DNA from 3 places in the Shewanella sp. MF05913 genome. Region 1 is predicted to be linked to each of the others. Evidence: predicted binding sites of a transcription regulator. Region 1 holds the regulator's gene; each other region holds the start of a gene.

The links. The regulator LexA, encoded in region 1, represses DNA repair genes until DNA is damaged. The targets are predictions, from matches to a motif close to TACTGTATNNNNATACAGTA.
Region 2: AC19MV_RS11290 (DNA topoisomerase III) is a predicted target of LexA. The motif match lies at 6,843-6,862, and genes of this name have one in related genera.
Region 3: AC19MV_RS16735 (S24 family peptidase) is a predicted target of LexA. The motif match lies at 2,168-2,187, and genes of this name have one in related genera.

Annotation. Positions count from the first base shown of each region.
Region 1 covers NZ_JCAYNT010000004.1:180,607-191,120, reverse strand. The annotation lists gene AC19MV_RS07935 (COX15/CtaA family protein) at 1-16, opposite strand, end outside; gene AC19MV_RS07930 (redox-active disulfide-containing membrane protein) at 16-567, opposite strand; gene AC19MV_RS07925 (SURF1 family protein) at 613-1,446, opposite strand; gene AC19MV_RS07920 (DUF2909 domain-containing protein) at 1,394-1,612, shown strand; gene AC19MV_RS07915 (cytochrome c oxidase subunit 3) at 1,624-2,499, opposite strand; gene AC19MV_RS07910 (cytochrome c oxidase assembly protein) at 2,496-3,059, opposite strand; gene ctaD (cytochrome c oxidase subunit I) at 3,061-4,656, opposite strand; gene coxB (cytochrome c oxidase subunit II) at 4,667-6,700, opposite strand; gene AC19MV_RS07895 (cell division inhibitor SulA) at 7,093-7,599, opposite strand; gene lexA (transcriptional repressor LexA) at 7,596-8,210, opposite strand; gene plsB (glycerol-3-phosphate 1-O-acyltransferase PlsB) at 8,475-10,514, shown strand, end outside.
Region 2 covers NZ_JCAYNT010000008.1:3,865-14,378, reverse strand. The annotation lists gene AC19MV_RS11315 (ATP-binding cassette domain-containing protein) at 1-1,376, opposite strand, end outside; gene AC19MV_RS11310 (putative quinol monooxygenase) at 1,611-1,901, opposite strand; gene AC19MV_RS11305 (zinc-binding alcohol dehydrogenase family protein) at 1,960-2,985, opposite strand; gene AC19MV_RS11300 (LysR family transcriptional regulator) at 3,110-4,045, shown strand; gene msrA (peptide-methionine (S)-S-oxide reductase MsrA) at 4,110-4,703, opposite strand; gene AC19MV_RS11290 (DNA topoisomerase III) at 4,829-6,787, opposite strand; gene AC19MV_RS11285 (tRNA (adenine(22)-N(1))-methyltransferase) at 7,270-7,986, shown strand; gene AC19MV_RS11280 (hypothetical protein) at 8,671-8,802, shown strand; gene purF (amidophosphoribosyltransferase) at 8,903-10,417, opposite strand; gene AC19MV_RS11270 (CvpA family protein) at 10,457-10,514, opposite strand, start outside.
Region 3 covers NZ_JCAYNT010000016.1:28,907-39,420, forward strand. The annotation lists gene AC19MV_RS16730 (hypothetical protein) at 258-1,970, shown strand; gene AC19MV_RS16735 (S24 family peptidase) at 2,200-2,595, shown strand; gene AC19MV_RS16740 (Y-family DNA polymerase) at 2,608-3,756, shown strand; gene AC19MV_RS16745 (AraC family ligand binding domain-containing protein) at 3,998-4,795, opposite strand; gene AC19MV_RS16750 (anion permease) at 4,919-5,266, shown strand; gene AC19MV_RS16755 (SLC13 family permease) at 5,176-6,315, shown strand; gene AC19MV_RS16760 (Dps family protein) at 6,406-6,879, opposite strand; gene AC19MV_RS16765 (SLAC1 anion channel family protein) at 7,091-8,071, shown strand; gene AC19MV_RS16770 (carboxymuconolactone decarboxylase family protein) at 8,103-8,444, shown strand; gene AC19MV_RS16775 (catalase) at 8,708-10,165, shown strand; gene AC19MV_RS16780 (ankyrin repeat domain-containing protein) at 10,184-10,514, shown strand, end outside.

The DNA of each region.
Region 1 (10,514 bases):
GTCTTTGAATTGCCATTAGCCAACCCTCGATAACTTAAGCATTTTGCGTAAATCAGCAATCATGGCTTTGCCCTGAGCGATATTGGCATCGCGGCCTGTCACTTCATTGTATTGCATAATTAAGCTGCCGAGCGGGTCAACAATCACCAGTTGTTGTTGGGTCAATAATGCCGCTAAGGCTTGGTTCACGGGGACTTGTTGGAAAGCAATTCCTAGCTTTTTAAGCGTATTAATATCGCTATTTCTGTCGATTAAAATTATCGGGATGACTCTGTCACGGTCTTTGCCTAAGGCGATATAGCCCTGATGCAGCACGTATAACCGGTCTTGGCACGATTGCTCGCATTTTTTTGGTAATAGATACAACATTTGCCACGAGTGTGGCTTTGGGTTGGGCATGGCAAGGGTTGAATAATTAATGTCAGGTGACATTAATGCGCCTTTGTTGGTGGCCCCACCTTGATACAAATCAAAGCTTAATACTAGTTTTGCCACCGCGACGGGTAACACGAAAACGACCAGTAATAAGATTAATGTTTTATTACTTTTTTTAGGTTGGGAGTTCATTCTATCTCCTCGCATCATTATGATATTATTGTTATTTGTGTAATGTTAATGTCTTTTTTGTTGGCGTCGATATTGCTTATACATAATCCAACCCATTAACCCTAAAAACACCGCAGCCATAGTGAACCACTGCAAGGAATAGCCTTGATGTTTTTGTGCCGATAACGGGATAGGCACCCATGGTTGAGGCAATGAGTGCTGTGGAACGTTATCTGGTTGCAATGCCGCTGCGGCAATATCGTGTTTCAATAACAACGTTAATGCCGGTATGTTGATATTTTGAAAGCGTATTGGTTTACCTGTGTGTATTTCAGGGTGGAGCTCATCACTCAATGGGTTGGCCTGTTTCTGATAAATCCGACCTGTTAATTGATATTGCCCTGCCAAAATAGGTGTTAAAGCGGGTAGCTCTCGACGATCATTACCTGCGGGGACAAATCCTAACTCCACTAGAATCCAGGGAGTGTCGACCGTCACTTCAAATAGTTGATAAGCTAAATATCCCACCTTGCCTTGGTACACTTGATTGTCTAACAGTAACAAGGGTTGCTTGAGTGGTGTTGCCTGTATCGATAAACGATAACCTGTCAGCAAGGCTGTTTCAGGAGCTGCATCTGTCGGTGTATTAGGGTTCATTAATGTTAACAGTTGCTGATAATCTAGCGGTGCTTGTTGCTGACGCATGGCCAATGTCGCTTGCCATTGCTCTTTATACTCTGCACGCGCTAACTGCCAAAACCCGAGCTTGACCAAAATCCAAAACACGCTCACTGTAATTAAAACCAATAACACTCGAGACACACCCACACTACTAAAAGGATTGCCTGTGACAGCCCCATTACTTGTTAAGTTAGTTTTAGTCTCGTTGCTTATATTCATAATTTTTAATTTGGGTAGAGCATTATTTATTATGGTTAAAGGTCAGCATGAACAACCCATGAGTCAATATTTAGGCCGACGCGTTTTATTCTCAGTGGCCGTTATATTGGTCCTGCTGGTGGCTTTAGGGTTGGGTTATATTCAACCCAACACACGGCCTTATTAATACTCAGCGTTTTACAACACATACACAAAGATGAATAGGCATAACCACACCACATCGACAAAGTGCCAGTACCAACTGCCTGCTTGAAAAGCGAAATGCTTGTCTGGAGTAAAATGGCCTTTGATAATTCTGAGCAATAAAATAATCAAAAATAGGGTGCCAATGGTGACGTGCATACCGTGAAAACCGGTGAGCAAGAAAAAGGTATTACCGTACACCCCCGAAGTGAGCGTGAGGCCCATTTCTTGATAAGCGTGGCTATACTCTTCTACCTGTAATCCAAGGAAAACCGCCCCTAAAATCACGGTTAAGCCCAACCAAATAATGAGTGGCTTGCGCTTAGCTTTTTCTAAACTGACATGGGCAAAATGCAGCGTTACAGATGATGTCAGTAAGATCATCGTGTTAATAAGTGGTAAACCAGTCCATGGCATGGCTTCTGTGGTGGTGCCGTCAGGGGTTTTGATTAAAGGCCATACGGCTTCAAATGCTGGCCATAATACTTCTTGAGTCATGGCGTTATTTGATGCGCCGCCCAACCAAGGTACCGATATCATCCGCGCGTAAAACAAGGCACCAAAAAAAGCGCCGAAGAACATGATTTCAGAGAAAATAAACCAACTCATTCCTTGTCTAAACGACCGGTCCATTTGCGGTGAATATAAGCCTGCCATTGATTCGTCAATGACGGTTTTAAACCAGCCAAATATCATAAAGATAATCACAGCGATACCGGCTAATAAAATGTAGCCGCCAGAGGTCTTTTCGGTGGCTAATTGCTGAATATAATTACCCGCGCCAAAGGCGATTAAAAATAAGCCAATAGCGCCAATAATAGGCCAGCCACTTTGAGCTGGGACGTAATACGTTTGATGCTTTGTTGTCATCTTGCTGCTCCTTGCTTTGCCGATACCGCGAGTTTGTCAGTGATATCGTAAAGGGTATAAGAGAGAGTCAATGTATTAATGGACGCCGGTAAGTCTGGGTCCACGTAAAAAATCAAGGGTAGTTCTGCGCTAGTTGATGCGGCAAGTGGCTGTTGGTTAAAGCAAAAACATTCTGTCTTATTAAAATATGCAGCGCCTTGACCTGGCGATACCGAAGGGATCGCTTGGCCAATAATATTTTTTGTAGAGAGGTTTTTAACCAAGAATTTGGCATGAGTAAGTTCGCCAGGATGCACACTAATGTGATTCACTTTTGGGGTGAATTCCCATGGCATACCCGATTGCACTTGAGTCACAAATTCGATGGTGATTGTGCGCTTTTTATCAACAACCACCGCGTCATAACTGCTGGCACTATTTTGGGGTTTTCCGTTAATCCCTAAAGTGTCGCACAGCACGTCATATAGCGGTACCAATGCAAAACCAAACCCAAACATACCGACAGAGCCTAATATAAGCATGGTGAGTAATTTACGGTTTGATTTTGGTGTTGGGTTCATATCATTTAATCTCCGGTGGAGTGGTAAATGAATGATAAGGAGCAGGGCTTGGGATCGACCATTCTAAGCCATCAGCAGCTTGCCAAGGATTGTCACCTGCAGGTTTGCCACCTTTAATACACTTGAGTACAACCGCCAGAAATATTAACTGCGATAGTCCAAAGGCAAATCCACCAATGGAAACAATTTGGTTAACGTCGGCAAACTGGATTGCATAGTCTGGAATTCGGCGTGGCATTCCCGCTAGGCCTAAGAAGTGCATCGGGAAAAACAGTACGTTGACCGAGATCACTGAACACCAGAAGTGCCATTTCCCTAAGGTTTCGTTGTACATATTACCGGTCCATTTGGGCAGCCAATAATATGCCGCCGCCATAATGGAGAAGATGGCACCTGTAACCAATACATAATGGAAGTGAGCTACAACAAAATAGGTGTCATGGTATTGGAAATCCGCAGGGGTAATGGCAAGCATTAGCCCTGAGAATCCACCAATGGTAAAGAGAATAATAAAGGCGACAGCAAATAGCATGGGGGTTTCAAATGTCATTGAGCCTCGCCACATAGTGGCAACCCAGTTAAACACTTTCACCCCAGTTGGTACGGCAATGAGCATGGTGCAGTACATAAAGAACAGTTCGGCAAACACCGGCATACCCGTGGTAAACATATGGTGTGCCCAAACCAAAAACGACAGAACAGCAATGCTTGCGGTTGCATACACCATGGAGGAATATCCAAACAGTGGCTTGCGGCTGAAGGTTGGGACAATCGCCGAAATAATACCAAAAGACGGTAAAATCATGATGTACACTTCAGGGTGACCAAAGAACCAGAAGATATGCTGGAACATTACTGGGTCGCCGCCACCTGCTGCATCAAAAAAGCTAGTGCCAAAAAACTTGTCGGTTAGTACCATCGTTACCGCACCGGCAAGTACCGGCATCACCGCAATCAATAAAAATGCGGTAATTAACCAGGTCCATACAAATAGCGGTAACTTCATCCATGTCATGCCTGGCGCGCGCATATTCACAATGGTGACCACTACGTTAATCGCACCCATAATTGAGCTTATCCCCATAATATGGATGGAAAAAACAAACAAAGCAGTAGAGTCTGGACTATAAGTCGTCGATAACGGTGCGTAGAATGTCCAGCCGAAATTAGGCCCGCCGCCTTCCATAAATAACGAACCCAGCAACATGGTGAAAGCAAAAGGCAAAATCCAAAAACTCCAGTTATTCATGCGCGGCAGCGCCATATCTGGCGCGCCGATCATCATAGGTATTAGCCAGTTTGCTAACCCGGTAAAGGCTGGCATTACCGCGCCAAACACCATAATCAGACCATGAACTGTGGTCATTTGATTAAAAAAGTTTGGTTCAACTAGCTGTAAACCCGGTTGGAAGAGCTCTGCGCGGATGACCATTGCCATTGCGCCACCCGTTAAAAACATGATGAAACTAAACCATAAATACAAAGATCCAATGTCTTTGTGATTGGTGGTAAGTACCCAGCGCATTAGCCCTTTAGGGGCACCGTGATGATGCTCATCATGCGCAGTGCCGATTGTATCGTGCGTTGTTGTGCTCATTGGTTTTCCCCTACTGTCCATGACTAGCGACATCGGCAGGTTGAACTGCCTCGCCAGAATTATTGCCCCACGCATTGCGCTCATACGTAATCACCGCAGCCATTTTTTGTGGGCTGAGCTGACTACTGAATGCCTGCATTGCCGTGCCGGGTTTGCCATGCATCACTATTTCGATATGCCCGCTTACTGGCCCTGTTATTACTGGGCTGCCAATCAGTGAGGGGAATGCGCCTGGTATTCCTGTGCCAGTAGGTTGGTGACACGCTGCACACGTAGCGGCATAGACTTGTTCACCTTCAGCCATAAGCTGTTCCATGGTGAGTGTGGGTGATGCTTCTGTTATGACGACTTTGCCAACGGCTTTGGCTGCTTGATTAGCCGCATCGGTTACCGCGTCTGCAACAGTATCAGCGACAGCAGTTGCTGTATTTGTTACTTGCGCTGCGGGCTTTGGTGAAGCTGCACTGTTACTGGAAAAATTACTCACATCCGCAGCTTGAACTGCATCACCTGAGTTATTTCCCCAGGCATTACGCTCATAAGTAATCACAGCGGCAATTTGCTGTAGGCTAAGTTGAGCACTGAAAGCCTGCATTGCTGTGCCTGGTTTGCCGTGCATAACCATCTCGATATGCCCGCTTACTGGTCCAGTTATTATTGGGCTGCCAATGAGTGAGGGGAATGCGCCAGGTATGCCTGCGCCAGTAGGTTGGTGACACGCTGCACACGTAGCGGCATAGACTTGTTCACCTTCAGCCATAAGCTTTTCCATGGTGAGTATGGGTAATTCCTCTGGTGTCACGGCTTTTGCAACGGCTTCAGCAGCTTGGTTGACTGTTTCGGCTAGCGTATCAGCAGTATTATCAACCATAGCTGTTGCTGTGTTGGCTTTTGCTGCCGCTGCATTAGGTGCTGCGGCACCGTTACTTGAAAATTTACCTACGTCTGCTGCTTGCACTGCATCGCCTGAGTTATTTCCCCACGCATTACGCTCATAAGTAATCACGGCTGCCATTTCTTGAGGCGAAATTTGCTTAGCAAAGGCTTGCATCGCTGTGCCGGGCTTACCGTTGATCACAATATTAAGGTGATCTTCAACAGGGCCTTTAATAATCGGACTACCTATTAATGATGGAAATACGCCAGGAAGACCCGCGCCATTGGGTTGGTGACAGGCTGCGCAGCGAGCAAGGTACACTTGTTCACCTTGTTTGCTTAAATCTGCAAGAGATAAGGTTTGCGACATAGAGGCCGCAGCTGCTGCGGCTTCGGTTTTAGCCAGTTGCTTTTGCTCAATCAGCCAATTATCAAAATCTGCTTCAGAAAGCGCATTGACCACTATGGGCATAAAGCCATGATCTTTTCCGCAAAGTTCAGCACATTGACCACGGTAGATCCCTGGTTTATCAATACGCGTCCAGGCTTCGTTAATAAAACCGGGATTAGCATCTTTTTTAACGGCAAATGCCGGTACCCACCAAGAATGGATTACATCATCTGAGGTCATTAAAAAACGCACTTTGCGATTAATCGGTAATACCAGAGGCTTATCTACCTCGAGTAGATAGTTTTCACCTTTGGTTTGATCACCATCAATTTGTTCTCTTGGAGTTGAGAGTGTGCTGTAAAATTCTATGTCTTTATCGAAATAGCTGTAGTGCCATTTCCATTGCGACCCCGTAATTTTTATGGTCAGATCCGCATCGCTGGAGTCTTCCATTGCAATCAGGGTTTTAGTAGCAGGAATTGCCATAGCAATTAAGATGATAAACGGAATGACTGTCCAGGCTATTTCCACTTTAGTACTTTCGTGAAAATTGGCCGCGACAGCGCCTTTAGATTTGCGGTGATAGATCATTGAGTAAATCATGATCCCAAACACCACTAGCCCAATAGCACAACAGATATATAAAATGGTCATGTGGAGGTCGTAAACCTTACCACTGATATCTGTTACGCCTTGAGTCATGTTGAGGGGCATTTCTGCAGCCCCAAGCGGAAGTGCTATCAGCACAACCAATAAACAATACCACCATTGCTTCACAAGACTTCTCCTCTGCTAATTGCAAATAGCAACTACAAAGAAGAGTCACACAGTAAGTCTCTGCTCTATGCAAACTCTTCGGTTCCCAAAAAAGTTTGATGACCTCAAAGTAACTTGGTGGTTGTAAACTGGCAGTTTACGCTTTTATTGTTAGCTGAACACCACACTTGTACCTACGACTGAACTAATCAAATTGTATTGACGTATTCCCATCGATGGCGGTGTTATCTGCCAAATTACGTCAAATAAAAGATAAAAAATGTTTCATCCTTGTTAACAACATTACTTGTAGATTAAACATTGATCAAGATCACTTTGTTCGCTAATTGGCTGAAAAAAGGTAAAAAAAAGCCCTGAATTGGATGCAGGGCTTGGTGTTGAAGGGTTCGTACTTAATGAAATGCTGAAAAATTACTTGTTGCAGAAGGCATTGTTGGATTAACGATTTGATGTTTTTCAGGTAAGTGAGTATTCACATCTTCAATTACCACACCTAAAGCACGTGCACTTTTGGCGACAATTTCTAAACGGCGACTGTCACGTGCATCGAGTGAACTCGTCCAGGTAATCACAGCGCTTGAAGTGCCACTGGTTAATGCTTTTTCCATTGCCCATAACGTTTCAACTTCATCTTTAGTGTGTACTAATAAGATCCGGTCCATTCTTACACCAGCACTTGCCAGCATGTGCTTATAACCAATATGCGGAGGACTAATGAGCACTATCCAGCGTCCTTGTCGGCTTAAGGTTGCTAACTGGCTGCACAGTTGCCCTAACTCAGACTCACCTTGAGTGACGGTTTGTAATGTTTGAATGGTTTGGTTGCCATACAATTCTGCTTCTGTTGAATCAGCCCATAAACCTGGGTGGCGTGGGGCAGTGCCCATTAGTTTGTTCATAACCAATCTCCATTACGGATAACGCCAACGGCAAGCCCTTCAATGGTGAGGCTTTGGCAACTTAAGTCTACTTTAATCGGGGTGTATGCTTCGTTTTCGGCATGTAGATAGACAACATTGCCTTTTTTCTCGAAACGTTTCACCGTGACGTCGTCTTCAACGCGGGCCACAACTACTTGGCCATTACGTGCTTGCTGCATTTTATGTACGGCAAGTAAATCGCCCTCTAAAATGCCAATGTCTTTCATACTGTCGCCACGTACTCGCAGTAAAAAATCGGCTGCGGGTTTAAACATGTTTGGGTCGACTTGATAATATTGCTCTACATGCTCTTGCGCTAAAATGGGTTCACCAGCAGCGACTTGGCCAATCAGCGGCAATCCTGTTTCTTGTTGTTCTTCATGAGGTAAGCGGATACCTCTTGAAGTGCCAGGCATGATTTCGATAAAGCCTTTTTTGGCGAGTGCTTTTAAATGCTCTTCGGCAGCATTTGCACTTTTAAAGCCAAGACGGTTCGCAATTTCAGCACGAGTCGGTGGCATACCTGTTTCGGCGATATTGTTTTTAATTAAGTCTAAAATTTCTGCTTGGCGCGGCGTTAACGGTCTCATGATGATTCCTGTCTTTTTATACAGTGACTGTCATTATATACAGTGTTTTTGTTCGCGCAAGTATTAACCAACCGTTTTTTGTTTTTTGTTACGGCATTGTTGCCTATCAGTATGTTTTATATCAGTTTCATTCTATATTTTAATTGAGTTGTTCAGTTCGGGACTGTTCACAAAGTAAAGATAAAACAGCCAGATAGTGTATCAAGGGTGGTTTCTGGTATCCTATGCAGCAATATTACAGTGGCTTATATTGCGAAAGTAACTATGTCAAAACCAAATTCAATATTTTTACGTGCATTAAAATGGGTACAGAAATCGATGGTTCAAACCATTGTTGTCCCGCATGACCCTTTTGATGATCTTAATTTAGATCCAAATAAACCATTGGTTTATGTCATGAAAACAGAGTCAATCAGTGATGCCGCTGCGCTAAGCGAAATCACTGAGGGCTTTGGAATGCCGAGTCCATATGACCCACTCATCGTTGATGGCTTAAAAGTGCCACGTATTGTGTGTTTGGAGGGGCGTAAGCCACTCTTTGGTAAACGCGAAAGTGGTGAAAAGTTTATCGATAGCTTCACCAGTTTATTGGCGCTTCATCGTCAACGTCCGGATTTGGATATTCAACTCGTGCCCGTGAGTTTGTACTGGGGGCGCACGCCTGGTAAAGAAGACGACAGCATGAAGGCGGCAGTGCTTGAGCGTGAAAGCCCAACGTGGTTACGTAAATGGCTAATGATTTTGTTTCTTGGTAGACATAACTTTGTCCAGTTCTCTAATGCATTATCTTTACGCTATATGGCAGATGAACATGGATTCGATAAAAGTATTGCCCACAAATTAACCCGTGTAGCTCGAGTGCATTTCAGTCGTCAACGTAAAGTGATGACGGGCCCGCAGCTGCCCAACAGACAAATGTTTTTTGCTTCGTTGCTTAAGTCGGATTCAATCAAAAAAGCGATTGAAGAAGAAGCCATTAACAAGAAAGTGTCACCTGAAAAAGCCCGTGAAACAGCCATTGAATATTTAGATGAAATTGCCACGGACTATTCAGACAGTTTAATCCGTATCGCTGAGCGCTTCCTTACTTGGCTGTGGAACAAGCTATACAGTGGTATCAATATCAAAGGCGCTGAACAAATCCGCCAATTACACCATGATGGTCATGAAATTGTATATGTGCCGTGTCATCGCAGCCATATGGATTACTTACTACTGTCGTATATTTTGTATTATCAGGGCATGGTGCCACCGCATATCGCTGCGGGAATTAACCTAAACTTTTGGCCAGCAGGCCCGATGTTCCGTCGTGGTGGCGCGTTCTTTATCCGCCGTAGCTTTAACGGCAACAAGCTATACACTGCTGTGTTTCGTGAGTATTTAGACCAACTGTTTGCTAAAGGTTATTCGGTTGAATACTTCACTGAAGGTGGCCGTTCTCGTACCGGACGTTTACTTGCCCCTAAAACAGGTATGTTAGCCATGACTATCAATAGTGTATTGCGCGGCATTGAGCGACCTGTAACGCTTGTGCCTGTGTACTTAGGTTATGACCATGTGATGGAAGTCGCCACTTATCACAAAGAGTTAAGCGGCAAGAAAAAGCAAAAAGAGTCAGTGTGGCAAGTGTTTGGTGCCATTCGTAAATTAGGTAATTTTGGCCAAGGTTATGTGAATTTTGGTGAGCCGATTAATCTACAAAACTTTTTAAATCAACAAGCTCCAGATTGGCGTGAAGAAGTGGCCAAAGACCCAGAGCAAAAACCGACTTGGTTTACGCCATCAGTTAACTTATTGGCTAACCGTGTGATGACTAATATTAACGGCGCTGCCGCCGCAAGTTCAGTGACATTAACGAGTTTAGTCTTGCTAGCTTCTGAGCGAAATGCATTAGAGCGCAGCTTGTTAGAACGTCAGTTAGATTTGTATTTAGCGATGCTGAAAACGGTACCTTATACAAATTACACTTCGGTTGCAGAAGGTAATGGTAAATCGATTGTTGATCATTGTTTATCACTGAATAAGTTTGTCAGCACTAAAGATGCCATTGGTGAAATTATTTCTGTTGATGAAAAAATTGCTATCACCATGAGCTACTACCGCAACAATATTATTCACGTCATGGCGATTCCGTCGTTAATTGCCAGTTGTTTAGTGCAATATGATATTTGTGACCGCGAAAAAATTCATGCCGTTGTGATGGATTTTTATCCGTTGCTAAAAGCTGAATTATTTATGGGTATTGACGATGTGCCACAGCATATCGACAGCCTTTTGGACTTTATGGTTGAACAAGGCTTACTC
Region 2 (10,514 bases), on a different contig from region 1:
TAATGTGACACATAAAGTAATTGGCTTAACTGTTCTTTGGCTATCAATTCAAGAGAGTTTTTAATCAGCCTACGGCCTAAATAATCTAAACCCTGGTAGGGCTCATCGAGGATCAACAAGGTTGGCTGCTTAACAATGGCCCTGGCAATTAACAATAAACGTTGCTGGCCATACTCTAATTGTTTAAATGCGGTTTTAGCTAAATGTCCCATATGTAACATAGCTAACCATTCTGTTGCGATAGCCACTTGCTGTTGCGTAGGCTTTTGGTACAAACCGATTGAGTCATAAAAGCCCGACACAATCACATCTAGCGCACTGCAATTAACCCGATATTGCATATGCAATGCTGACGACACCATGCCAATATGTTGTTTGATTTCCCAAATGCTCTCGCCCGAGCCTCTCTTTTTACCAAAAATATCGATATCGTTGCTGTAACACTGAGGATGATCACCAAAAATAAGCCCTAACAAGGTACTTTTACCACAGCCATTAGGGCCTTTTACTTGCCAGTGTACGCCATTATCGATACGCCAATTCACCCCAGAGAAAATCACTTTATCGCTGTATGCCACTCGGCCATTGTGCAGTTCAAATACCGGGTCGGCAAACTTGGCACTGTGACGATGACGTCGAATAAGTGCTAATAATTCTTCACTTTGCTGCCCAGACTGTGCGGTTAACTGGTTAATAACGGGGTGGTTATCCCACTCAGGCTTGCTCATCACACTGTCTAACTTACCGTGACTAAACAAGGCAACATGCTCAATCCACTGAGGCAAATCTTCTTCCCGAGACACCACTATTAAGATTTGCATGCTGTGCGACAACTGTCGTAAATATTCAGTTAAGGTGTGTCGGTGATTAACATCGAGCCCAGCATAAGGTTCGTCTAGCACTAAAAAAGGCACTTGGATGGCAACGGCGCGAGCCAGCATGACTCTGCGCCCTTCACCTGTCGATAATTGAGTAAAACTGCTTTGGCTTAAATGGGTTAAATCAAGCTCTTGTAACAACTTGTGCGTCATGGCGTTATCATGGCACTGGCCATAAATCACTCCAAACACCGTGGTTTTAGGGTCTGTGTAGCCGAGAGACTCACTGTCATCTTGCTCAAGAATATCTTCAAGCAGCGCTTGTTGTGCCAGCAAAGACACCACAGCGACCTGCGACGGGTCTACACCGGTAATATTGCCTGAATAATCGAGTGGTTGATGGTGAGGCGTGTGGGTTAATAGTTGGCCTAATATTGCCCCAACATCGCCTTCGGTGCTAAATGCACCCCACGATTGTTGTGATGCAATTAGCCATTCATCAATCGCCAGAGTGACACTCGATGAACGGCATTGCAGTTGTGTAAATCTAATGTCCATCTTAATACCATTCCGCGTTAGTAAGTGATCTCTCAGCGAGAATTTAAAAGGGCTTAAACAAGGCGAATGACTGAATGAATAGTTATTCTCTTTCGAAGTCATGCAACGCAGTGTAAAACTAGCTACCTGCACTTTACATCACTTGAGTGTCTCACAAGTTGCTGAAAAAAATCGACAAAAAAAGCAGAACATTTTACGTTCTGCTAAGAGAGGCTAAAGGACAAACATAAAAAACTAACTGATAACACTCATTTCGTTAAGCATAGACTCAACAATACAATCTTTAGTGGCTGCCACAAAATTAGCGATATGCTGATTGCCCATGTGAACTTGCCATAATTCACGGCTCTGCCAGTTTTCATAAAACATAAAATGCGCTGGGTTTGCATTATCTTGATGTAAATCGTAGTTAATACAGCCTTCTTCAGCACGAGTCACATCAACCAATTTCAATAATTCGGCTTTCACTAACTCGATTTTATCTGCTCTGGCGGTAATATTGGCAACGACAGTTAACTGAGACATGTTGAATCCTGTTTTAAATAAATAATATAAAATAAACAATCAAATCTAACGCAAACAATTAAAACCCTTCAAGTACAATCTTACCGATTGATTTGCCTGTTTCTAACGCTTGGTGCGCTGCGCGTAAGTTAGCGGCGTTAATTTCGCCCATGTGTTGGCCTAATGTGGTTTGAATATAACCTTGATCAACAAGATCAGCCACACGGTTTAGTAAACGACTTTGCTCTTGCATGTCTGCCGCCTTAAACATTGAACGAGCAAACATAAACTCCCAGTGCAATGACAAACTCTTAAGCTTAAGTTTAGTGACATCCAGCGCTTGAGGATCATCAATCATGGCGATTTTACCAAAGGGTGCAAGCACTTCAGTGTAACTTTCAAAATAAGTGTCTGTGCTGTTTAAGCTTGCTACGTGAGTAACTGGCCCAATATTTAACGCTTCGATTTGCGCCGTCAGTGGCTTGGTGTGGTCAACAACATAATCGGCACCTAACTTTTTAACCCAATCGCTTGAGCTTTGGCGTGATGCGGTTGCAATAACAGTTGCTCCGGTAATGGCTTTCGCAATTTGGACAAAAATAGAACCCACACCACCCGCGGCGCCAACCACTAAAATTACTTCGTTAGATTTATCAGTTAAGCCAGGGCTTTGCTGTTTAATGGTTAAGTGCTCAAACAATAACTCCCATGCAGTGATAGCTGTTAAAGGTAACGCTGCTGCTTCAGCATTTGATAAGCTCTTAGGCTTCATACCCACTAAGCGCTCATCAACTAATTGATATTCAGCATTGCTGCCAGGTCGGGTAATGTCGCCCGCATAATACACCACATCACCGGGTTTAAATTGACTTGTCTTGTCACCTGTAGCAATCACTTCGCCAACCGCGTCCCAACCAATCACTTTAACTTCACCATCCGCTGGAGGCATGTTTAAGCGCACTTTATAATCGGCAGGATTGACTGCTATGGCGCTCACTTTAACCAATAAGTCATAACCTGTAGCAATAGGTTGCGCTAACGTGACATCGATTAATGATTCAGGGTTTGTGATAGGTAAAGACTGCTTATATCCAATGGCTTTCATAATGTGGTTCCTGTTGTACAAATCGGTAAATGATGTTCAAACTGAATGGAACTATATTAGCGCTTGTTTTATCTCACATAAACAGCATAATAATTGAAACATTATCAATTAAAAATGGTCAATCATGCTTTTAGAAGACTTACAAGTGGTGATAAAAGTGGCTGAGTTTCGCAGTATTACCGCTGCTGCAACCAATTTAGACATGCGAACAGCCACTGCCAGTGCGGCTTTAAAGCGAGTTGAAGCCCATTTAGGCGCGGAGTTGTTTATTCGCACCACGCGTCAGTTACGCTTATCGAGTGCTGGTGAAAAGTACATTCCGCAATGCGAACAAGCCATGTTGATGCTTGATCAAGCCAAACAGAATATGAAAGGTGAGCTAGACATTGTTGACGGCGACTTACGGTTATCGGTGTCATCCGATTTGGGCCGTAATGTGGTTATCCCCTGGATTGACGACTTTATGGACACTCACTCAAAAGTGAGCTTACGTGTCAGCATTAGTGATACTAACGTTGATTTTTATCGCGATTCTGTCGACTTAGCGCTTCGTTACGGTTCACCTAATGATGCAAATTTATATGGGTTTAAAATTTGCAATGTGCCAAGGTTAATCTGCGCTTCACAAACGTATTTAGACCAATATGGCACACCTAAACACCCGCAAGATTTAGCCGAACATAATGCACTACTGTATCAACTACAAAACTTAACCCACGACATATGGGAATTTAACCAGGGCGAAGACAGTATTAAAGTGAAAGTATCGGGCAATCGAGTCGCCAATGATGCTGACTTAGTCAGGCGTTGGTGTGTCAGCGGCAAAGGCATCGCCGCAAAATCATGCTTAGATTTAGCACATGATTTACTGGCCAATAACCTTGTTAGCATCATGTCAGACTACCAGGTCAAATCCACTGAATTGTGGTTAATATTTCCAAGCAGACAGTCCATCACCCCTGCCACTCGATTATTACGCGACATGCTCAAGCAGCAAACCCGCGCGGTGTTACAAAAATTAATCGCTAAAGGCATTTTAGATAAAAGCGTGTTGGATTAATCTTTATACCCAATCAGCATGGTCTGTGGCTATAAAGGTCAACAGTCACAGACCATCAAAAAACCTAATGTGTCGCTTTATCACCCCAAATCTCTGCTAACCTTTTGTCTCTGCCGCAGTTCCAGCGGTAAGCATTATATCTAATAGGGTTGTTTTTATAGTAATCCTGATGGTAACTCTCATCGCCTTTTATCGGATAAAATATCGACGCATTTAAAATAGGCGTGACCACTTTATTATTAGGAAACTGCTTTTCGACTTTGCTTTTAGACTGCTGTGCAATCGCTCTTTCAGTGTCGTTTGCCACAAAAATGGCACTTAAATAGCTCGAGCCTTTATCGCAAAATTGTCCTTGTGCATCAAAAGGGTCAATGTTAACCCAGTAATGTGCTAACAATTGTTCGTAGCTGACTTTGTTAGGGTCATAAGTGATCTCAACTGCTTCATAATGACCTCGGTGGTTACCGTTATAGATAGGGTCTTTAATGTTTCCGCCGGTAAATCCTGAAATCACATCAGTAACACCATCAAGTTTTTCAAAATCAGACTCCATACACCAGAAACATCCACCAGCCAAAATGGCTTTATCTGCGGTGGCATTAGACGCATAAGACAATAAACTTGTGGCCAAGATGGTTAACAATAATGTGCTTTTCATACACCCTCCTTTAATTTGTATCTATATCTATATTTGTATACTTACAGTATGTAATTAATGAAATAAAAGTTCACTCTGGCATTGACACTGTGCAATCCTTTTATCATACCAATTAACACCCTAAATTATTTCGCTTTTGCTTTGGTCTTCTTTTTATACGGTTTTTTAAAACTCCGTTTTGGTGCCGCACTCGCGACACCTTGTAATGCCGAAGGTAACTGGCTCGATGCCTGGGTTATTAAACCATCTAACTGACTGAGTAATGGCTGCATAAAGGCATCGTACTTTAAGCGTTTTTGGCTGATAGCATCGAGGCTGTTTTCCCATAATGCGGTCATGTCGGGTGTGGTGGCCGAGTCTGGCAAACTACGTATTAAGCCAACGCCCACTGGCGTCGCTTTAATGGCTTTGCCCTGACGAACTAAATACCCGCGCTTAAACAGTAATTCAATTATGCCTGCACGGGTGGCCTCTGTGCCTAAACCATCGGTTTCTTTAAGGATTTTTTTAATGTTGCTATCTGTGACATAACGGCTAATGCCCGTCATGGCGCCTAATAAGGTGGCATCGGTAAAATGCTTTGGCGCTTGAGTCATTTTTTCTAATAATTCACCACGCTCACATTGGAGTATTTGGCCTTTTACCAGCGGCGGTAGCGACTGTACATTATCGTCGTCATCGTCATTGTTGTTTGAATGACTACTGCTTTGGTTTGCAGTTGTTCGCTTGAACAATTGTTTCCAACCTAACGTTTTATCTTGGCGCGCTTTGGTAGTAAATAAGCCGCCAGCAATGGTCACTTCAACGGCGGTTTCTGCATACACATAAGCGGGATAAAATTGTGCGAGATATTGGCGAGCCACGTGCTGATACAACTTAGCTTCGTTACTTGATAATGCTGATAAGTTAGCGACTTTTTCGGTAGGCACGATTGCATGGTGAGCATCGACTTTAGATTCATCCCAGGCTTTAGATTTAAGCTTAGCATTTGGCACATCGCAGCCTTCAACTAACCCAGAAGCCCCTTTAAGCACGGCATCTAATACTTTGGGGGCTAATGCAAGTTGATCTTTGGGCAAATAACGGCTGTCTGAACGTGGGTAAGTAATGAGCTTATGGCGCTCATACAAACTTTGACAAGTGTCTAGCACTTCTTTAGCTGACAAGCCGAAACGTTTAGCTGCATCGATTTGCAGTGCAGATAAACTGTAAGGCAATGGCGGATTTTGACGCTTGTCTTTGGCTTCTAATTTAGTCACTTCAGCCGGTTTGCCATTAATACGAGCAACCACATTTTCGGCTAACCCTTTGGCTAATACCCTACCATCTTCGTCCATATAAGGTTGGCATGCATCGCTCGGTTGCCATTTGGCCGTAAAAGCGTGTTGTTGGTCGGTCAATAAGTGGGCTAACACTTCATAAAATGCTTTAGGAATAAAATCAGCAATTTCATCATCACGGCGCACCACTAAGCCGAGTAAAGGCGTTTGAACTCGGCCAACCGACAACACACCTTGATAGCCGACTTTGCGCCCTTGAATAGTATACGCGCGCGTCATGTTCATGCCGTATAACCAATCGGCGCGGCTGCGTGCTAATGCCGAGGTTGATAACGGCACAAATTCACGGTTACTGCGTAACTGCCCTAGCGCGCGTTTTACGGCTTGCGGGTTTAAATCGCTAATCAATAATCGCTGAACTTGATTGAGTTTGTCGCCTTTTACGCCTAGATATGAAATCACTTCATCGACTAAAAGTTGCCCTTCTCTGTCTGGATCGCCCGCATTTATGATTGATGATGCTTGCTTGACTAGTTTACGCAGCACGGTCAATTGGCTACGGGTTTTAGGCTTTGGCTGTAGCTTCCAGGTTTGTGGCACTATGGGTAAATGTTCAAGTTTCCATGACTTGAACGCATCATCATAGGCATCTGGCTCAGCTTGTTCGAGCAAATGGCCAATACACCAGGACACACAATCCCCGTTGGCAGCAGTAATAAAACCATCACCTTTTTTATGAGGTTTTGGCAATACATCGGCAATAGCTCGGCCCAGACTGGGTTTTTCAGCAATATATAAAATCATAATCCATTATCAGGTCGCAAAGATTCAGTAAGCACAACCATAAATCGCGCCAGTTAACTGTATAAAATTACAGTATAGATTACCTGTAAATTTAACGTGCTGCAAATTGCATAGTATTGAGCGTAAAAATCATTACAATGCGGGTTTTATTTGCCTAAACGAATAATACCAATTCCACTAATTATCTGGTCATTCAGCGGGAATTCTGTGCCTTCTAGGCAAGTAATAGGATTGAAGACATAGTTGCTCTCGGCAACTGCTCCTGCGTTGCTCTACCTTCTGCATCCATGCAGTCGTACGACAAAATGTTATTAAGCAGCATAGAAGGCACAGAAACCCGCCTTGCAGGAGACACTCAGACCGTTCATTTCTTTGTTGCATTGTCTTAGAAGGGAATAACCATTATTTCAACAATGCGCCTCAAACTGAACAATCTGAGTGACTCTGATTGGTCACATAATTAATGGAATTGGTATAATATAATGAAACTTGGCCAGCGCTTAACTCAGCTCAATGACATGATCCCAGCAGGCTATGCGCACATTTGGGATTGTTGCTGTGACCATGGTTTATTGGGTGCGGCGTTATTATCAAGACAGGCGGCACCGACGATTCATTTTGTCGATATTGTGCCAAGTTTAATGCAACAATTAGAAGACAAGTTGCAGCGCTTTTATCCGCGCCAATTCATTCCTCAATGGCATGTACATTGTATCGATGTCGCACAGATCCCTTTATCAGATTATTCAGAAACGCCACTGCCAGAAACGCCACTGGTTGTTATCGCAGGCGTGGGTGGAGATTTGATGATCGAGCTTGTTAATTCAATTTGCCGAAATAACCTTGAACTGCAAATTGATTTTATGCTCTGCCCAGTGCACCACCAGTACGAATTACGCCAGCAGCTTATCAAGCTTGAATGCCACTTAATTGATGAGAAATTGCTTGAAGAAAATCGCCGCTTTTATGAAATATTGTACGTATCTCGCAACAAAATAGACTCGGCAATAGCAACGCCCCTGGCAACCTCGCCAATAAACCCGGTGGGCGGGAAAATGTGGCAATGCAGCTCCGAAGCGCAACGCGATATTGCTCAGCGTTATTTAAATAAAGTGCTGACACATTATCAAAAGATAAGTCTGTCTAATCCGCAAAAAGCAGCACAAGCGCTACATGATTATCAAACGATTTGTTTGTAAATATTCGAGTTGATGTAGCTTAAAAGTCTAAAACTAACACAAGTGTCCTGATCAACTTTGTTACTGGGGCGACATAAAGAAAAGCAACACCTGGATCCCGGCTCAACAGCACTGCCGGGACGACGTAAAGAAACTAGCATCTTGGTCGCGGCTAAACATCATTGCAAGAATGACGTATTTTTATGCCGTCATCCCTGAGATCTGTTATCAGGGATCCAGTGTTGCTATTGATTTCACTTAACAGCCAAAAAGCAACACCTGGATCCCGGCTCAACAGCATTACCGGGACGACGTAGAAAAGCAACATCTTGGCCGCGGCTCAACATCATTGCAGGAATGACGTATTTTTATGCCGTCATCCCTGAGATCTGTTATCAGGGATCCAGGTGTTGCTATTGATTTCACTTAACAGCCAAAAAGCAACACCTGGATCCCGGCTCAACAGCATTGCCGGGACGACGTAAAGAAACTAGCATCTTGGCTGCGGCTCATCATTGCAGGAACGACGTATTTTTATGCCGTCATCCCTGAGATCTTTTATCAGGGCTCCAGGTGTTGCTATTGATTTCACTTAACAGTCAAAAACCAACACCTGGATCCCGGCTCAACAGCATTGCCGGGACGACGTAAAGAAACTAGCATCTTGGTCGCGGCTCAACAGCACTGCCGTGACGACGTATTTTTATGCCGTCATCCCTGAGATCTTTTATCAGGGATCCAGGTGTTGCTATTGATTTAGGTTTTGGTTTTGGTTTTGGTTTTGGTTTTGGTTTTGGTTTTGGTTTTGGTTTTGGTTTTAGCATTTTAGGTTTCTAGCTTTCTAGCTTTCTAGCTTTCTAGCACTTAAAATTTTTAACACCCATAAAAAAACCAGCATTTTCATGCTGGTTTGTTCGCTCACAAAATCTGGGTTAACTTATGGATGACACTCGTTGTGCATTTCTAAGTTAGTGCCGATATCTTTGCTGCGGTTGGCTTTGGCGTCGTCATTACGTAACTGAGTCAAGTGGTCTAAATATTCTTGATTCACGTCGTTGGTAATATAGTGACCGTCAAATACTGACGTTTCGAAACGCTTAATTTCAGGATTCTCCATTCTTACCGCTTCAATTAAGTCGCTTAAGTCTTGGAAAATAATGCCGTCGGCACCAATGATTTTAGCAATTTCATCTGCGTCACGACCATGAGCAATAAGCTCATTAGAAGTCGGCATGTCGATACCGTACACGTTCGGGAAACGAATTTCAGGTGCCGCTGATGCAAAGTATACTTTCTTCGCGCCTGCTTCACGTGCCATTTCGATAATCTGTTCTGACGTGGTACCACGCACAATAGAATCATCGACTAATAACACGTTTTTACCTTTAAATTCGGTATTAATCGCGTTGAGCTTACGACGTACAGACTTTTTACGCTCTTGCTGACCCGGCATAATAAACGTACGGCCAATATAGCGGTTTTTAACAAAACCTTGACGGTACGGCAAGTCCATACAACGTGCGATTTCTAATGCGATATCGCACGAGGTTTCTGGAATAGGAATAACCACATCAATATCATGATCTTCCCATTCTTTCTTAATCTTTTCACCTAACTTAGCACCCATGTTTACGCGGCTAGCATAAACTGACACTTTGTCGATGCTTGAATCTGGACGGGCAAAGTACACAAATTCAAAAATACACGGTGCATAACTTGGGTCGACAGCACATTGGCGAGTAAATAACTGACCATCAAGTGAAATGTAAATCGCTTCACCAGGTGCAACATCGCGCATCACTTCAAAGCCAACGGCGTCTAAAGCAACACTTTCAGACGCGACCATGTACTCAGTACCCGTCGCCGTTTCGTGTTTACCCAACACTAAAGGACGAATACCAAATGGGTCACGAAACGCAACTAGGCCCTGGCCAATAATCATTGCGACTACCGCATAAGCACCACGGGTTTGGGCGTGGACTTTGGCTACGGCATCAAACACTTCGTCAGCACTTAATGACAAGCTACGCGTCTCTTGTAGTTCGTCTGCTAATAAGTTGAGTAAGATTTCTGAGTCAGATGTGGTGTTCACATGACGGCGTTTTGTAACTAGGCTTTCAGCTAACTCAATCGTGTTGGTTAAGTTACCGTTATGCGCTAACGAGATACCAAACGGCGAGTTAACATAAAACGGCTGAGCTTCAGAAGCACTAGAGCTACCCGCGGTAGGATAACGCACATGACCAATGCCAGCATTGCCTTGTAAACGTTGCATGTGTTTAGGTTCAAACACATCTTTAACCAAGCCATTCGCTTTACGTAAACGAAACGCATTGATGTCTACAGTCACAATACCTGCAGCATCTTGTCCACGATGTTGAAGCACAGTCAGCGCATCATAAATGGTTTGGTTAACTGTTGATTTTCCTACTATTCCGACGATACCACACATGGGTAAGGTTCCTCACTGTAAGGTGTTCTATGTTTATAATTATATTTTGGGTACAAAGCTTGAGGTGTTTTCGAGATAGTCAAAAAACCACTGAATA
Region 3 (10,514 bases), on a different contig from region 1:
TCACCAATGTTTCATAAGCGCTAGTTATGGTGTCACCATAACTGGTAAAGGTTAGCCGCTTCCTTGCCTCAAAATAATAGGTTGATATAATGCTGATTATACCAACCTATGTGTTTTTTAAAATATACTCCTGGCTTCCCATGCCAGTCATGGGGAGTGCAGCGGCGCAAAGTTGGGCTTATACGTTTTTTTAACAATATTAAATTAATATTATTTCACTGTATTTTTATACAGTATCAATATATGGTAATCATATTATGGATGATGTTTATGGAGGCAAGGTGTCCAAAAAAGTTAAAATAATTTGTGATGCATCTTTTGATAGTGACTTAATGCTCACTACTTTTTCTGGCTCGGTCAGTTATAACGCTAGTAATGGTGTATCATTAACTCAAAATTATTCAGGCTCTAGTGGTACGCTGCCCGATTCCGGCGCTGGTGAAATTCAAGCTGCATTAGTCGGCTTAATGAACTTGAAAGCCATTATGCATAAAGAATGCATTAATCCAGAATCTGTTAAAATCTACTCTGATAGTCTTACATTGGTCGATGGCTATAAATCACACAAAGCTAGACCGTCATCATCAAATCTAAAGTACGTAGATCAATTTCGCACTATCAGTAAATTACTTGCTGAGTTGAATATTACCAACCTCCACCTTTCCCATGTACGTTCTCATGTACCAGATCACTTAGCAACAGCTCTAGAAAAAGAACATAATAAACATGACGTTTTGGCTATGAATAGCCGAATAAAGATAACTAATACCATATTTTCACCTTTTCATGAAGGCTCTAAGTGGTATGCGGTACTTTTGGACTCACTGCCACATTCGTCTACGTCGTTTAATCAAGCATCAGAAGGCGCTGTAAGTTTAGCCCGTAGAGGTTTTAAGGCGAGAATCAAATTCAACCAAAATTGTGATCACATTTCGAATCACCCCTTTATTCAAGCTTTGAATAATTATGCGGCAGAGGCAAAAGTTAATGTTGATACACTTTACGATTTAGATAACTCTAGCACAAAGCCCGATTTTGGCAATTGCATACTAAAACATCATCAGGTCCTTAACTCTGTCGAAGGTGAGCTTAGTAGTCGGTCTTTGCTAAGTTTTAGATCAGCTATCGATGCAATCTTTGGTTTTGCTGATTTTGGGTGCCATTATGAACACGGCAAAGCGAACCCTATCGCTTTTTGTGTATTTGATTTAACCCGTGAGATTAATGATACTCCGGTTAATTACTTTCCCGAATCAGTATCAGAGTGGTTAGATTTAATCGTTGAATACATCCAGATAGAGCACCGGTTCGGTGTAAATTCTCTGGCCGAGTTCTCTAAGTATGGCCACCTAAAATATGTGTCTGGAAAGCGCATCAACCGTATAAACAAGCTCGTTTATGACCAGTTGCGCAGATATGGTGAAGGGGCTGATATCAAGGTCGCTGCAAAGAACATCCAAACTATCCTCTGCCCAAACATCCAAGATACTCACTCTATTGTTAAGTTTATCACTTTTTCCATACAAAATTACCGTGCCCGTATTGGGTCGAATTATACATTAGCGTCTCACATTGCTCGAACTGTTAATACTAAGATTAATATTCTTGAGCGCAGAAAAAAAAGCCTCACTAAACGTAGCCATTACCAAGATAAGCTTCAAGAAATAGCTGATTCAAATCGAATTGACACTTCTAACCTATCAAAGCTAGATCTTCAATTGACGAATGAATTATTGAAGTCCGGCCCCTCTCTACCTAAAGATGAAGTAGTAAATAAGCTAATCGATATACTAATAAACCATGGATACCCATCGACTGAACCGTTTAAAACTGGGGTAGCTCGCTCAGTCACATTACTTGACATTCAGCATTGGAAAAACCCAGTAAAGTTAGTTCCACAATGCATAAAAGTAGCAGACAAATTTAGAAAGGCATTACAATCGAAGCCTATACCGTTTCTCAACCGTTAATGATTTCGCGCCTATTTACTAGCGGATAAACAATCATCTTAAATCATAAGGCTCGATAGTTCGAGCCCCAAAAGCCACCAGCCTTGCTGAGGATTACCAATAAAACCTATATTAATCAGATGCATGAATTAAAACTACCAATTCATGCATAATCAATATGATTTGAAAACTACCATATTCTCGCGAACCCGCTATAATACTGTACATTTATACAGTTGCTGTGGCTAAGATGAAAATATTAAACAATCTTGTTTCGGCAGGGATATCTAGCTTTGAAAGTCCTTGCTCCGGTTACATCGAATCACCATTGAGTCTTGATGAACTGCTTATTCAAAGGCCCAATTCAACTTATTTCGCAAAGGCCGAAGGCTTATCGATGATCCATGCTGGTATTTTTCCTGACGATCTACTCGTCATCGATACCAGCTTGGCACCAAAACATTTGGATATCATCATAGCCAATCTCAATGGCTGTTTATGCTGCAAAATACTCGACGTTAAAAATAAGAAGTTACTATCTGCAAATGATCAATATTCAGCAGTTTTAATCCAAGATTGCGATACATTCTCAGTGGAAGGCGTTGTCATAAATTCCATTCGTTCACATTGGAAAGCCGCTTTTTAGGATTGCTTTGCTATGATTTACTTGTGTGATATTGATAATTTTTATGCCTCAGCTGAGTGTGTTTTTAATCCGAGCTGGCGCGGCAGACCCTTGATAGTGCTTAGCAATAACGACCAGGTTATTGTCAGTCTTTCAAAAGCAGCTAAGTTGTTAGGTATTAAAAAATTTACCCCATATTACGAAGTAAAATATTTATGTGACCAACATAATGTGATCGTTTGCTCATCAAATTATGCTCTTTACGGTGCCCTTAGTAATCGAGTTATGAATTGCATAAGTCAATTTACTGAGCCATTTAATAGCTATGTATATTCATGTGACGAAATTTTTCTAAATTTAAAATGCACGAAACCTGAAGAGTACCTTGAGCAAGCAAATAACATCCGCAGAAGAGTATGGAAGGAAATTAGGTTACCTATTTCTATTGGCGTAGGCATTAATACCACCATGGCCAAAGTAGCATCCCATGCAGCTAAGAAGCTTCAAGGATATGCCGGTGTCTGCTTCATTAATGATGACGTTCAGAGGCAAATAATTCTTTCACAGATGAATACTGATGATATATGGGGCGTAGGCACTAGAACAGCCAAAAAATTAGATGCTTTAAAGATTGTGAATGCCTTACAACTTTCCCAAATGTCTCATCGTTCGGCGCGAGAAAATTTTGGGGTAGAACTCGAGAGAACGGTATTAGAGCTAAATGGTTATGTTGGTAAGTATTGGGACTTGATAAGGGCAGATAAAATACAGATTTTTAGCACATCGACTCTAGGCCGCAAAACCAACAAAATTGAAGAGCTATCTCAAGCCATTTCACAACAAGTAGAATCAGCAGCTGTGAAAGCTCGGGACCAGGGCTCTTATTCTTCAACGATGCATGTCTTTGCATCCGCATCCAACTATGACAGCACCACAGGAGGGTTTAAATCAACGTATCATTTTGATGTGCCAACCAATGATACCTGCCAGCTATCTAAAGCCGCATCAGAGATAGTTAATAAATTTTTTCGAAAGGGTTCACTGTATTATCGTGTTGGCGTGGGATTGATCAATCTAACGCCGGTATCTCAGTATCAACATGACCTGTTTAACCAGCCTACCAACCCTAATTGTACGACCATAATAAAGTTTGATAAAAATTATGGGTGTCATGAACGGTAATACCGCTATTGTTTGATAATTTATCTGAGGACGAATTTCAGTTTCTCATAATTAAGTTTGATCATTTTCAAACTCACTTTTGGACAAAACCTTGCTAGAGTTTTTACTTAAATTAGCAAATCACAAATTACTACAGATAATGGAAAAATAATTGTATAGATTTTATATTGCAGCCGACGAATAAATGAGGTCCTATTCCTATAATCGTTGAAAATCAACTCAGGATTTCGTAATAAAATAATTACCTTTGAGCATATTCCAGAGGTGTACAACCAAACAATTTTTTAAAAGAAGAGATAAAACTGCTCACACTTCTATAACCCAGATCATGCGCAACCAAGGTTGTGTTATACCCCTGAGAAATCTTGTCCAGTGAATTCATCAAACGAAAGCGGCTACGCCATTGACGGAATGTTAGCCCCGTTTCGGCTTTAAACAACCTTTCGATAGTACGGACACTTGCCCCTACCTGAGTGGCTAACGGCTCAAGCAACAGTGATTGCTCTGGCTTATTAACAATAAGACTGATCAAACGTTGCAGGCGAGGATCATGTCCTGATGGAATATAAAGCTCGAGTGCTTCCAAGGATTCAAGTTCATCAAGAGCAACCAAGCCTAAGTTATGTGCTCTTTCTTTTGTAAGAGAACCAGCACTTTCTGTAAGCCTGAGTATGACTTCTCGCATTAATGAGTTCATCTTCAACATGACGACTTTCTCGGAGTTCTGACGAACACAAAACGAGGGGTCAACGTATAGATTACGGGTTTGCGTAGCAGTTTCATTACTCACCTGATGGTAATGACCTCCAGGAATCCATACGGCATGAGTTGATGGAACGACCCACACCGCTTTTTCACTGGTTACACGTAATACGCCCTTAGCTCCCCAAAGAAGTTGTCCTCTGGGATGAGTATGCGGCTCGATAGCAGACTCAGCAACCATACTGCGACTGTGCGTAAGCACGGGTTGAGCAGGATCTAAGACAAAAGCAACATCGCTGGGCAATAACATTGTCGTGTTAGGAATATGTTTTGACATCCTGCCTCGTGAAAACGTATCAAATAAAAGGTATTTTAGAAATAACTCTACAATATATCTAGAGCCTGTTGAGCTTTTAGGTCAACGAAGCCTAATAATTATAAAGCTCAGGAGAAAACACATATGGTCAGCCGGCTAAATGTAAAGTCATTCGCTGTAATTATCGCTTTGACATTTGCATTTGTTATTAGCATTTATCCGCTTCCAGCTCAGTCCGAGATATTTTCTCGAAGTGCCGCTGTTGTGTTGGTGACACTTATCTTTTGGAGCTCAGGATTTGTACCGCCTTTTCTGGCAAGTTTGATCTTCTTTGCTTTAGTCACGATATTGGGTCTGATTTCACCATCGATAGTATTCGCGGGTTTTGGTTCTACCGCTGTATGGCTCATCATTTCTGGGTTTATCATTGGCACAGCAATTTCCAAATCTGGACTAAGTCAAAAGCTTGCGACACTGATTTCCCCTATTTAACGGTCAGTTATCCACGTCTTATCACAGGTTTGGTATTCAGTGCCATGGCTCTGGGGTTTATCATGCCCTCTTCAGTAGGTAGGGCTGTGGTATTAATTCCTATTGGTATGGCATTAGCTGACACCATTGGACTGAAAAAAGGCAGTAATGGCCGAATTGGCATTGCTACTGCCCTTGCAATTTCGTGCAATATGCCCAGTTTTGCAGTGTTACCTGCCAATATTCCCAACATGATTTTAGCTGGCTCCAGTGAAAACCTTTTTAATATTACCTTTGGCTACACTGAATACCTACTGCTTCACTTTCCCATATTAGGTATCGTTAAATCTTTGGTCGTCATTTGGCTAGTACTGCGTATTTTCCCTGACAAAATTTCAGCCCCATCAGCCAATAAAGACACCAGTAACGAAAGTTTCGTTTCCGATCAAAAGATGCAGAAGAAAGTGGGTATTTTGCTCGCTATCACGTTGTTATTCTGGATAACGGATACTATTCACGGCATTAATCCGGCCTGGGTAGGTTTAGTAACAGCAATTATTCTCCTGCTCCCTAAATGGGGAGTTGTCGAGCCAAAAGCATTTAATAGCTCCGTTGATTTTGCCACAGTGATTTTCGTTGCTGGTGCTTTAGGACTGGGAGCGCTGGTTAATGAATCAGGAATTGGCTCGGCATTAGGGCAGCTATTCGGACATATACTTCCAGCAGACCAAAACAGCTCATTCCTGAGTTTCATGGCACTGTCTATCATTTCAACTCTCACAGGATTAGTAGCAACAATCCCTGGTGTACCGACGGTATTAACACCTATGGCCGGAGATTTCGCTCAAATAACCGGGTTCTCTCTACCCGCTGTAATAATGACTCAGGTCATTGGCTTTTCGACCGTAATTTTCCCATATCAAGTGGGCCCACTAGTCGTCGCAATGCAATTATCAAAAGAGCCTCTCTCTAAGCTATTAAAAATTACCCTACCGTTGACGGCTATTACTGTTGTTTTGCTGATGCCTTTAGATTTCCTATGGTGGCAACTACTAGGCTGGGTTAGCTAATAGCTGACTGACACTAATACCTGACGCCATCAAAAAGTTAAAAAAAATGGGGTTAACTGACAGTTAACCCCAATAAGTAATGAATTGTTTTTATGCGACCAACATCGCTCTTAACATCCATGCCGTTTTTTCATGCTCGCGCATTCTATCTGAAATCAATGCTGCGGAAGATTCATCATCGGCACCCTGAGCCGTTTTTAATATCTCACGGCAAGTTCTGATCACTTGTTCATGACTTTGCGTCAAAATTTTCACCATCTCCATTGCTGGCGGGATATCTTCCACTTCTTCAATAGAGCTTAATGACGCTAACGATTTATATGTGCCTGGAGCAACAATATTCAGTGAACGAATACGTTCCGCGACATCATCGACGGCTGTTGCAAGCTCTGTGTAATGCTCTTCAAACATCAAATGGAGATCGCGAAACTGTCGTCCAGTTACGTTCCAGTGAAAATTGTGAGTTTGCAGATAAAGGGTGTAAGAGTCTGCCAGCAAACGTTTCAAGCCTTCAGCAATAGCAATGCGATCAGATTCATTAATTCCTATATTGATAGTATCCATAGTGACTCCTTGATTGATTAAAAACATTCAGCATATAAGTATAGAAAATTCTATAGCTGCTATAACAACCATTCTATAACAGTTCAATTTGCTAAAAAACCATTTGTCGTGTTAGGAATATATCTTGTCGTTTTAGTAACTAAAAACGTCAGCCAGAAAGAGATATATTAAAGTCAATTAATATTCAAAACTACCAGCTGAAAGGCTTGATATGAAGCACTTATCTATAAACCACTCATCCTCTGTAAAGGTAGAAAGCCGATTAGTACATTTCCCTATTTCAATGTTCTCTGTCGTTATGGGTCTGAGTGGATTTTCAATCGCATGGCAAAAAGCTATGGGGATGTCCTTTCCTGTGGTTACAACATTCACCAGTGCTTTGGCAAGTATCGTTATGCTGCTGATGAGCAGCCTTTATCTACTAAAACTCTTTCGCTATCCAAATGCAGTGATTGCAGAAACAAATCATCCAATTAAGATTAATTTCTTTGCTGCTTTCTCAATCAGCCTATTACTCCTTTCCGTCATTTGGCATAAGTTTGAATCGCTTTCCTATGGTTTATGGGGTATTGGAGCGATCGTTCAGCTATCGTTAACTTTACTGGTTATGCATAGCTGGATACACCACGATCACTATCGGCTAGAGCACGCCAACCCGAGTTGGTTTATTCCGGTTGTTGGTAACATTATTGCTCCAATCACCGGTGCTAAGCTGGGATATATCGAGGTAAGCTGGTTCTTTTTCAGCGTTGGTATTGTTTTTTGGATGGTGCTATTAACCATCATTACCAACCGTTTGATTTTTCATGAAGCTCTGCCAACACGTTTTAAACCTATGCTGTTTATCTTGTTAGCGCCACCATCCATTGGTTTTGTGTCCTACAGCTCACTAGTGCCAGAACTGACTGACTTATCCAGAATACTTGCTTCTGTTGCACTATTCACCGCTATTTTGCTGGTGCTCAATATCAATCAATTTCGAAAAGGTGGGTTTTATCTTTCATCCTGGGCTTTTTCATTTCCCGTAGCAGCCTTTAACGTAGCCTTATTTAGATATGCCGAGTTAACGCAATCATCAACGTGTTTATATATTGGTAAAGCGCTATTAGGGGGCCTAACCCTACTTATTCTCTGGCTTTCGTTTAATACACTTAAAGCCATAAGAGCTGGCGAAATATGCAAGCCAGAGTAAATAAATTTGAATATACAATTGAGGTAACGTTATGAGCAAGAATTATAAAGACATTAATCAGCTACAGCGCAAGTTAGGTTCCGCTTTTCGAAAAGAGAGCCCTGATACACTCAACGCTTTTTTAAGCCTTCACAAAGCAGCTTTCGCTCCCGGAGCAATGGAAACTAAGTATAAAGAGCTGATTGCCGTCGCTATTGCTATCAATGTCCGTTATGATGGTTGTATTGGCTCCCACGTTGAAGCAGCAGTAAAAGCTGGGGCTTCCAGAGAAGAGCTGATTGAAACGATTAACGTTGCCATTTTAATGGGTGGCGGTCCTGCTGTGATTTATGGGACACAAGCGTTGGCTGCCGTGGATGAATTTTGTGAATAATTAAAACTATGTATGTACCACCGAATTACATCAACTAGAGGCGTCAATAAGCGTTTACTACAGAAAATCGAGCCAATAATAGACTGTGGATATCGGGTTGATTGAGGGCGAGTGATTGGAAAAATAGTTTACATATATCTAAGCTGTTAACACAGGGTTTCATACTAGAGTAAACGCCCTAATCAAAGTCGCAAAAATATCAATAATTATTGTTAGCTTCAGAGATTAAGTTTTCACACTGTAAGCAAATAAAAGGGACTGTAATGAAAGATAAAAATAAACTTACTACAACGAGCGGATGCCCCGTTCCCGACAACCAAAACGTACAAACAGCTGGCCCTAGAGGGCCAATGCTTCTACAAGATTTTTGGTTTTTAGAAAAACTCGCCCATTTTGATCGCGAAGTTATTCCTGAAAGAAGAATGCACGCAAAAGGCTCTGGTGCCTATGGGACATTTACTGTCACCCACGATATTACTCAGTACACTAAAGCCAATATCTTTTCATCTGTAGGTAAAAAAACGGATGTTTTTGTTCGCCTATCGACAGTAGCAGGTGAACGCGGAGCAGCTGATGCAGAAAGAGACATTAGAGGATTCTCGATAAAATTTTATACTGATGAAGGAAACTGGGATCTTGTGGGTAACAATACTCCAGTCTTTTTTCTAAGAGATCCAATCAAGTTTCCCGATTTGAATCACGCAGTGAAACGCGATCCGAGAACCAATATGAGGTGTGCCAATACCAACTGGGATTTTTGGACGCTTTTACCTGAAGCACTTCATCAGGTCACGGTTGTAATGAGTGATAGAGGGATCCCAAAAAGTTATCGCCATATGCATGGTTTTGGTAGTCATACGTTTAGCTTTATCAATGATAAAAATGAACGTTGTTGGGTTAAGTTCCACCTTAAATCCCAACAAGGAATAGAAAACCTAACGGATCAAGAAGCCGAAGAAATTGTTGGTAAAAATCGAGAGAGTCATCAACAAGATCTTTATGAATCCATTGAAAATGGAGACTTCCCTCGTTGGGATATGAAAGTTCAGATAATGACTGAAGAAGAAGCAAAATCCTATCCTATTCATCCTTTTGATCTAACTAAGGTTTGGCCACATAATGACTTTCCTTTAATTGATGTTGGTGTTCTTGAGCTGAACCGAAACCCAGACAATTATTTTGCCGAAGTAGAGCAAGCGGCATTCAACCCTGCCAATATTGTACCTGGCATCGGCTTTTCACCAGACAAGATGTTACAAGGTCGATTGTTTTCATACGGAGATACACAGCGTTATAGATTAGGCGTCAATCATGCTCATATCCCGGTTAATCAACCGAAATGCCCGGTGAATTCTTTCCATAGAGATGGTGCAATGCGGGTAGATGGTAACTACGGAAGCACAAAAGCCTACGAACCAAATAGCCTTGGTTTATGGCAAGAACAACTCGACACTAAAGAGCCTGAATTAGCAATTCAAGGTGGTGCCTATAGTTATGATTTTCGTGAAGATGACGATGACTATTTTAGTCAACCAAGGGCGTTGTTTAATTTAATGACGCCAGAACAAAAGACGGTGCTGTTTGAAAATACTGCTCGAAGCATCGGCTCTGCGTCTTTGGAAGTTCAGTATAGACATATAAGAAACTGTCACCAAGCAGACCCTGCTTATGCCCAAGGGGTTGCAGATGCTCTAAAGCTAAAAATTTCTGACATCATTTAATATTGAAGGCTTTTATCAGTGACTGTATTCATTGATAAAAGCCCCTTTTTTGGGGGAATTATGAGTAAATGGGACGATTATAAAAAAACCTACCGCGTTGATACTACGCTGATTGATTGTGCACGTTCAGGTGATTTTTATAGTTTGGTTAATCTATTATCCCACACCTCGGATATAAACATTAATGAAACAAACTCAAGTGGGTATTCTGCCTTGATGCTGGCAGTCTACAATAATGAAAAAGATTGCTGCGAAGCATTATTAAGATGTGGCGCTGATGTTAACTCAGCGGATAATGTAGGTAATACCGTGCTCATGGCCTGTGCCTACAAGGGCAATTTAGAAATTT